2 regions of the Dietzia maris genome follow, and region 1 is predicted to be linked to the other one. Evidence: riboswitches for the same ligand, from Rfam matches in the RefSeq annotation. Region 1 holds a riboswitch; the other holds the start of a gene.

Region 1 (4,205 bases):
CCTGCGGGGCGAATACGACGAGGCGCTGGACGCCCTCACCGCCGGCGTCGGCGCGCTGCGCTGAGCCGATGTCGCTGAGGTTCGCGATCCTCACCTCGCTCACCGAGCGGGAGGGCAGCGGGATCGAACTCGCCCGACGCTTCGACAGGTCGATCGGGTACTTCTGGCCCGCCACCCACCAGCAGATCTACCGCGAACTCGACCGGCTGGCCTCGGCGGGCCTGATCCGGGAACTGCCACGGGACGGCCCGCCCCGGCGCGGACAACCCAGGCGGTTCGCGGTCACCGACGACGGCCGCCGATCGCTGGTCGAGTGGATCGGCGAGGACGACGCCCCGGACGTGACGCGGTCGACCCTCGCCGTCCGCGTCCGGGCCGCCGCCGCCACGGGCCGGACCGACGAGGTCCGTCGCGCCCTCGAGCACCACCGCGCCCGGCGGCAGGACAATCTCGAGCGGTACCGCGAAATCGAGAAGCGGGACTTCTCCGCCGTCGACCCGTCCGATCCGCGGGGCGTCCTCCAGCACCGCGTCCTCTCGCTGGGGATCGAGGAGGAGCGGGCCTGGCTGAGGTGGTGCGACGAGACGTTGGAGGCGCTGGACCGGCTGCCGCCGCCGGCTCACCGGGCGAGTAGCTCTCGGAGGGTCGACGCCCCGTCGTAGCTCGTCCGGAACAGTCCGCGGCGCTGCAGGACCGGGATCACGAGATCCACGAAATCCTCCAGACCGTCCGGGTAACTCGGAGGCATGAGGTTGAACCCGTCGGCCGCGCCCGCCCGGTACCAGCGCTCGATCTCGTCCGCGATCGATTCGGGCGTGCCGAGCATCGTGCAGTGCCCGCCGCCCGCCGCGAGGGTACCCAGCAGCTCACGCACGGTGGGCGAGTCCTTGCTGATGATCCGGAGGATGGTCTCGTAGCGGCCCTGCGGTCCCGCGAACTCGGCCAGCGGCGGCAACTCCGGAACAGGCGCGTCGAGCTCCCAGTCGGAGCAGTCCTGCCCGGTGAACATCGACAGCTGGGCCAACGACTCCTCGACCGGCAGCAGGGCGTCGAGCTCGGCCTTCTTCTGACGGGCTTCCGCCACAGTCGACCCGACATACGTCACCAGTCCGGGCATCACGACCAGCGAGTCCGCGTCCCTGCCCGCCGCCCGCGCCCGCCGCCTCAGGTCCGCGGCGTACGCCGACGCGGACTCGTCGTCGTACGCGACGGCGTAGATCCCCTCGGCGTGCCGCGCCGCCAGGTCCCGGCCCGGATCCGACGACCCGGCCTGGAACAGCACCGGCCGGCCCTGCGGCGACCGCGGCACGGTGAGTGGTCCGTCCACCAGGAAGTGCTCGCCCGCGTGGTGCACCGCCCGCACCTTCGCCGGATCGGCCCACAGTCCGCCACGGTCGAGGACCAGCGCGTCGGCGTCCCACGACTCCCACAGGGCGAGGGCGGCCTGCACGAACTCCTCGGCCCGCTCGTACCGCTCGGTGTGCCCCGGCAGGGCGGCCATCCCGTGGTTGCGCGCCTCCGCGTCGAACATGGAGGTCACCACGTTCCAGCCGACCCGTCCACCGCTGATGTGGTCGAGCGACGCCAGCATGCGGGCGGCGTGGAACGGTGTGAAGAACGTAGTGGACACGGTGCTCACCAACCCCACGTGCCGGGTCGCGCGCGCCATCGCCGACAGTGCGGTCAACGGCTCCAGGAACCACCACGAGCCGCTGGCGGGATCTCCGACGGAGTGGCCGTCGGCGAAGAACACCGCGTCGAGGCAGCCCCGCTCGGCCGTCCGGGCCAGCTCCTCCCAGTAGGCGATGTCGCCCAGTCGCTCCACCGGGGAGTCGGGTCGGCGCCATGCGGCCGAGTGGTGGCCGCATCCGAACAGGAACGCATTGATATGCAGCATGGGACATCCCTTCGCCGGCATTACCCGGAGCAGGTTCGACGGGTCTCATCTCAGCCGCCCCCTTCTGGGCGGCACCCCGTGTCGTGACCCCGAGACTAGACCCCGTCGACGGTCAGCAGGATCTTCCCGTGCGATTCCCCGGACTCCAGCAGGGCCAGCGCCTCGGCCGCCCGCTCCAGGGGGATCTCGCGCGAGACCCTCGTGGTGACATCGCCGGCGGCGATCATCGGCCACACGTGATCCACGACCTCCTGGCAGATGCCGGTCTTCCCGCCGGGGCCGTCCACCGGCCGCGCCCGGAGGTTCGTGGCGAGGACGCCGGCCCTCCTGGGCAACAACATGCCCAGATTGAGCTCCCCCTTGACCCCGCCCTGGAGTCCGATGACGACCACGCGACCGTCCGGCGCCAGGGACGCGATGTTCGGCTCGAGGTACTTCGCGCCCATCACGTCGAGGATCAGGTCGACGCCTCTGCCCCTCTCGTCGTCGTCGGTCCATTCCCCGACCCGTTCGACGAAGTCCTCGTCCCGGTAGTCGATCACCAGCTCGGCGCCCAACTCGCGGCACATCGCCACCTTCTCCGGCCCGCCGGCCGTGGTGGCGACCCGGGCGCCGAGCACGCGGCACACCTGGATCGCGTGGGAGCCGATGCCACCCGCGCCGCCGTGGATCAGCACCCGCGGTGCGCCCAGCTCGGTCCCGCCCCAGTGCGCGTCCGCCGCGAGGACGCCCCGACCGAGCCCGCCCGTCATCGCCAGGTTGGACCACACCGTGCACGCCACCTCGGGAAGCGACGCCGCCTCGTGCAGCGAGACACCCTCCGGAACGGGCATGACCTGGCCCGCCGGGACGGCGACCCTCTCGGCGTACCCACCGCCGGCCAGCAGGGCGCACACCTCGTCGCCGACCGCCGGGCCCTCCACGCCCTCGCCGACCGCCGAGATGCGTCCGGAGCACTCCAGGCCCGGGATCTCCGAGGCGCCGGGCGGCGGCGGGTAAAGCCCCTTGGTCTGCAGGAGGTCGGCACGGTTGACGGCCGACGCCGCCACGTCGATGATCACCTCACCCGCGGCCGGGACCGGATCGGCGACCTCGGTCAGATACAGGGAGTCGGGACCGTTGTCGTACGCGATGGCCTTCATACCCTCGACCGTAGCCGGGCTGGGTGAGGGCGGGTGAGGTGAACTAGCATGGGCGACGTCGTACAGCCGGTTCCACGTGGAACGGGTGTGGCCGCGCGTGTCGTGGCCGGCGGCGGGGAAGTGTGGCAGAGCGGCCGAATGCACTCGCCTTGAAAGCGAGCGTGCCTGAACAGCACCGGGGGTTCAAATCCCTCCACTTCCGCAAGGGGCCCGGTTCTCGATTGCCGGGTCAGGCGGTGGTCTCGCGCAGATCGGACGCCGAGACGTAGCGGATGATCTCGAGGATCCGCGTGTAGGAGCGGGACTTGCCCGACACGATCGAGGTGTGGTCCTCGTCCTCGAACATGACGACCTTGGCCCTGCCGCCCCGGCGATCGACCTCGTCGACGTAGCGCTGGGAGTTCTCCGGCGCCACGGTCGCGTCCTGCCTGCCGTGCAGGGCGATCACCGGGGTGCCCGTGTCGATGTTCTGGATGGGATCCACCGATGTGTATCGGCTCGACACCTCGTCGGGTGTGCCCCCGAGCAGGGTGACGATCCTGTCATCCCCGTGGGTGGCCCCGTAGGTCATGTCCAGTGGCCCGGCGATCGAGATGGCGCGGGTGGGGCGGAAGCTCGGCTTGGAGCCCACCTCCCCGTCCTCGAGCCGATGTCGGGTCGCCGCCCAGACGGCGAGTTGTGCGCCGCTGCTGTGGCCCACCACCACCTCGTCGTCGGTCGTGATCTGCGGGAACCTTCTGTCGACCTCGGTGACGTGGTCGAGCGCGTCGGCCACGTCGCGGAAGGTGACGGGCCAGCCGCCGCCCGACCCGATGTGCCGGTACTCGACGTTGTAGACCGCCATCCCGCGGCTGGCGAGATCGCGGGCCAGGTGATCGAACGAGCCCGCCCCGCTCTCCTTGTGCCAGGACCCGCCGTGGATGAGCACGGCAAGAGGGATGGAGTCGACCTTCTGGTCACCTGCCGGTAGGTAGAGGTCGGCCCAGTTGTGCTCCGGGTCGGGGGCGGGATAGCGGGTGGGATACTCGAAGCGCTGTACCGTCACCTCGTCCAGCCGGACGGGACCCGCGTACGTCGGTTCGACCGCAGGGGCCGCGCTCGTCGCCATGCATCCCGCGAGGAACATCGAGCCGACCGTCAGGGCCGCGCCGAGCACGGCCGGCCGT
Region 2 (4,205 bases), 1.3 Mb from region 1:
GTAGGACGTCTCACCGTGATCGGCCGGCGGCTGAAGCTCGGAGGCGAGCCCCGGCACCGGCTGGGACTGCATCGGGATGTCGACCTCGTACTTTGTGCTGGGGTCGACGAGCGGCTGGGCGTTGGGATCGGTGGTCACGGCAGGCCTCCTGAGACGTCGGGGATTCCGACCGTACGCGTCCTGACCGGATGCGAGATGACGCCGGATCACCCACACTGCGGATACGACCGGATTCCATCGATTCGAAGGAGCAGCAAGCATGCCCCGTTACCGCGTAGTGGACCCCGACCAGAACGTCATCGAGGAGAAGGAGTTCGCTGACGACACCAAGGCGTACGACTGGTTCAAGACGGTCGAGGTCCCCGACGACGCGCTCGGGTACGCCATGGAGGTCGACATGGACGGCAAGTGGACCCGCTTCGAGATCAACGACGGCGGCACCAACACCTCCCCCGCCGCCGACGAGGGCACCGGCACCCCCTGATCTGGGAGCCCGCACGACGGGCAGTCGGCCCGCCCCGCTCGAGATCCGCTACTCCGCCTGCGGATCCGCTACCTCCACGGGAGTAGCGGAATCCGAAGCGGAGTAGCGGATTTCGGAAGGCATGACAGGCTCACCCCTTGACCAGTCCCCGTCCACGATGAGGTTCTGCCCGGTCACGGCGCGCGTCTCGCCCGATAGATGCGGTCGCGCACGGCCAGCGTCAGCGCGTCCAGGCGGGCGGCCTCTGCGAGAAGGTCGGCCACTCTGCTCGGACGGTCGGTGGTGCTGTCGACCAGGGCGTCGTTCGCCCGCTCCAGTAGGCGGGCGAACGCGGGGTCGCCGTCGAGGGCGTCCCTCACGGCGGGGTACTCGGCTTCGAGCGGGGTGCCGATGCCGAGCGTGGAGCGGAGTTCATACCAGCGGTCGAGGGTCGCGGCGAGCGCCTCGGAGGCCAGCGCGTGGGTGCGCCGCGCGGTGTCGACGGCGCGCTCGGCGGTGAGCTGCGCCGGGTCGGTCCCCCGGCTGAGCCGACGGTGGCGGGCGAGGTCCTCCAGTCCGGAGCGCACGAGCCATCCGGTCGACGCGATCCACGCGACCACACCGGCGAGGACCGCGAACACCACCAGCGCGAGGATCAGCGGCACGTCAGATCACCGCGTTGAGGACGAGCGTCAGCGGGACAGCCAGGAGCACCGCCGCCGAGAGGCCGGCCCCGATCAGTTTGCCCACGCCCGACCATCGGAGTTCGGAGCGTTCGGCCTCCAGCGCCGCGGGTGACAGCGGAGCCGCGAGGCGTCCGGCGGCGGAGGCCGCGGACTCGGCGACGGCGGGCCAGGTTCGCGGGACGTGCCGGTGCGGGTCGCTGCCGAGGTCGTCGGCGGCGAGGAGGGCTCGTTGCTCGTCCCATTCGGCGAGGCGCTGGTCGAGTTCGGCGACAGCGGCCTCGGCCTCGGCGATCCGGCGGCCCTCGGCCGTCCGCGAGAAGACCACCGAGGGGAACTGCATGACTCCAGCCTCCCCCACCCGACCGGCACCGGCAAGAGCGCGCACGTGTGAAGGTGCGCGGGCGCGCGGGCGCGCACGTGTGAGGGCGCGCGGGCGCGCGGGCGCGCACGTGTGAGGGCGCGCGGGCGCGCGGGCGCGCGGGTGTGAGGGCGCGCCCTCCGTGCGATCGGCGCCGCCGCGCCTCACCCCTTGACCAGTCCCCCGTCCACGATGAGGTTCTGCCCGGTCACGGCGCGTGCCCACGGGGAGGCGAAGAACAACACCGCGTCGGCGAGTTCGGCCGGGGTGATCGCGCGCCGCAGCGGCGTCCCCGAGGCGATGAGGTCGAACACCTCTTCAGGCGTAGCGGCGCTCGCGGCGGTCGTGCGCAGCAGACCGCCGGAGACCATGTTCACCGTGATGCCGTCCGGTCCCAGATCGGTGGCGAGGGTCCGGGTCAGCGACAGCGCGGCGGCCTTGGCTGCGGTGTAGTCGTGGTACGGCACGACGGGGTGCTGAAACAGATTGGTGCCGATGTTCACGATCCGTCCGAAGCCGACCTCCCGCATGCCCGGCAGCGTCGCCTGGGTGGTGGCGAGGGTGGCTTTCACGGCGCCGCGCAGTTGCGAGTCGAAGTCGCGCCAGGTCAGCGTCTCGGGTCGCGGGCGGGCGTCACCGTTGAACTCGAAATCGACCAGCGCGTTGTTGACGACCGTGGTGACGGGCGCGCCGAAGTGGCGACGGGCGGCGTCGACGAGGGCGTGCACCTCGTCGTCGGTGACGTCGGCGCGGAGTGCGACGGTGCGGTCCTCGCCGAGTTCACGGACGAGGTCGGCGGCGGCCGACTCGCTGCGGTGATAGTTGACGACGACGAGAGCGCCCTCTCTGGAGAAGGCGCGACTGATGTCCGCGCCGAGCCCGCGGGCGCCGCCGGTGACGAGGACGACCTGCTCGTCTATCCGCATGCTGTTGCCGATATCCATTGCCACTCACTTCCCGGTGGTCCCGGCGAGGGTGACGATGCGGCTCCGCTCCTCGACTGCGCAGGGCGCGGCGGATCGGCGACGGCACCGGGAGCCCCGTTGCGGTGGGGCGGGTGCCGTATCGACATTCCTTCGCTGGAACGACCCAGATCAGGTTCGACGGGTGTGATCTCAGCCGCCCGGGCGGGCAGCACCCCGTGTCGCCGACCACCATAGATCACCAGCCGACAGGGCGAGCGGTGACCACGTCGATCCGCTCGGTGGTGGTCATCCCGTGGTCATCCAGCGGTCTCGTACCTCGCCGCCAGCTTAGACAGCGTCTCCGTGATGCCCGCCGCGTTCCGCTCGGACATACCCACGATCTCGAAGAACCTGCCGAGCTTGGACGGCCGGTTGTCGAAGCTCTCGACGACCTTCGTCTTCCCGTCGCCGGCCGGGGTGAACTCCCAGCGCCACCGGTGACCTGCGGGGTGCGCCCACTCGATCACCTTCTCCACCGGGGTGTCGCGGTGCTCGGTGACCGTGCAGGTGATGCGGTACGGCACGCCGTACATGCGCATCGCGGTGGTGAACTTGGCACCGGGGCGCAGGGTGGTCGGCCCCCGGACGTTGTCGCGGACCGTTCCGGACCCGTCGACGAGTCCGTGCTTGCGTGGGTCGTTGAGGAGGGCGAACAGCTCGTCGGCGGGCGCGTTCACGGTCACGCTGCGGGCGACCACGCGCGGTCCGCGGTCGATTGTGCTGATGGCGGTCATGGTGAGGTGAGACCTTCCGGTTGGACTCGGCCTGGCGGCGAGCTCGGATGCTGTTCACCCCACCGTACGACCGCACTCCGACATCATGCGGTGCATCGTGTACGGCCAGCGGATCAGCGGACGGCCTTGAGCCCGACCACACCGCCGATGATCATGACGAGGAACAGCACCTTCATCGTAGAGGCGGGTTCCGCCCCGGTGGCCATGGCGTAGACGGCGGTCAGCGAGGCACCGATGCCGACCCACACCGCGTACGCGGTGCCCACGGGCAGCTCGCGCATCGCGTAGGCCAGACCGGCCATGCTCACGACAAGCGCGACGCCGAACACCACCGAGGGCCACAGCCGCGTGAACCCCTCCGAGCGGCCGAGCGCGCTGGCCCACACGGCCTCGAGAACTCCGGACAGAACGAGTACGACCCATGCCATGACGGCCTCCTGCGGGCCGTCTTGTCGCACACCGGGTACGGCACCCCTCTTCCGGAGGCCCCGGGCCGGGGCTCTGATCCCCAGGGTGACAGTCCCGGTGGTCGCGGACAACATCAGGTCCGTCACCTCGATAAGTCGCGCTATCCAAGGTGGCGTTCATGCGAGTGGGAACGGTCTCGGAGCTGTGGCGTTACCCCGTGAAGTCGATGTGCAGCGACGACGACCGGGTGCACGAGCTGCTCTCGGCCGCGCTGGGTCGTCGGGTCAGCCTGCATCCGCGCCGGCCGGCGGACCACCACGAGCACTACCGGCGCCTCGCCGTCGACGAGGCCTACCTGCGCGCTCTCACTCCGGGCACGATCCGCGAAGGCGACGACGTCCAGCTCGTCTGATCTCCGATCCGGTTCACGGCTTCACAGAAGAGCGGGCCCGTTCGTGGCTGGGTACGGTCAGGACCATGCCCCCTCTCCCCTCGTCCCCGACCCGACCGACACCCGCGGAACTGCAGGTCGCCGTAGTCGGCGCCGGCGCGATCGGCGGCGCCGTCATCGAGTCGCTCGAGCAGGGCCGG

The links. Region 1 has a riboswitch for thiamine pyrophosphate ahead of VYL96_RS01740 (LLM class flavin-dependent oxidoreductase). Riboswitches for the same ligand answer to the same signal wherever they lie in the genome.
Region 2: linked by a shared signal. The riboswitch ahead of VYL96_RS12540 (3-oxoacyl-ACP reductase) and the one ahead of VYL96_RS01740 (LLM class flavin-dependent oxidoreductase) in region 1 are both predicted to bind thiamine pyrophosphate.

Annotation. Positions count from the first base shown of each region.
Region 1 is NZ_CP143053.1:394,836-399,040, forward strand. Features, by position in the region: gene VYL96_RS01730 (NAD(P)H-dependent flavin oxidoreductase) at 1-64, shown strand, start outside; gene VYL96_RS01735 (PadR family transcriptional regulator) at 69-662, shown strand; gene VYL96_RS01740 (LLM class flavin-dependent oxidoreductase) at 620-1,897, opposite strand; TPP riboswitch at 1,887-1,986, opposite strand; gene VYL96_RS01745 (NAD(P)H-quinone oxidoreductase) at 1,993-3,039, opposite strand; tRNA gene VYL96_RS01750 (tRNA-Ser) at 3,156-3,241, shown strand; gene VYL96_RS01755 (alpha/beta hydrolase family protein) at 3,269-4,195, opposite strand.
Region 2 is NZ_CP143053.1:2,706,279-2,710,483, forward strand. Features, by position in the region: gene VYL96_RS12520 (SDR family oxidoreductase) at 1-138, opposite strand, end outside; gene VYL96_RS12525 (hypothetical protein) at 260-484, shown strand; gene VYL96_RS12530 (hypothetical protein) at 658-1,128, opposite strand; gene VYL96_RS12535 (hypothetical protein) at 1,130-1,489, opposite strand; gene VYL96_RS12540 (3-oxoacyl-ACP reductase) at 1,672-2,433, opposite strand; TPP riboswitch at 2,562-2,659, opposite strand; gene VYL96_RS12545 (SRPBCC family protein) at 2,730-3,206, opposite strand; gene VYL96_RS12550 (DMT family transporter) at 3,320-3,634, opposite strand; guanidine-III (ykkC-III) riboswitch at 3,645-3,711, opposite strand; gene VYL96_RS12555 (hypothetical protein) at 3,793-4,026, shown strand; gene VYL96_RS12560 (aspartate dehydrogenase domain-containing protein) at 4,092-4,205, shown strand, end outside.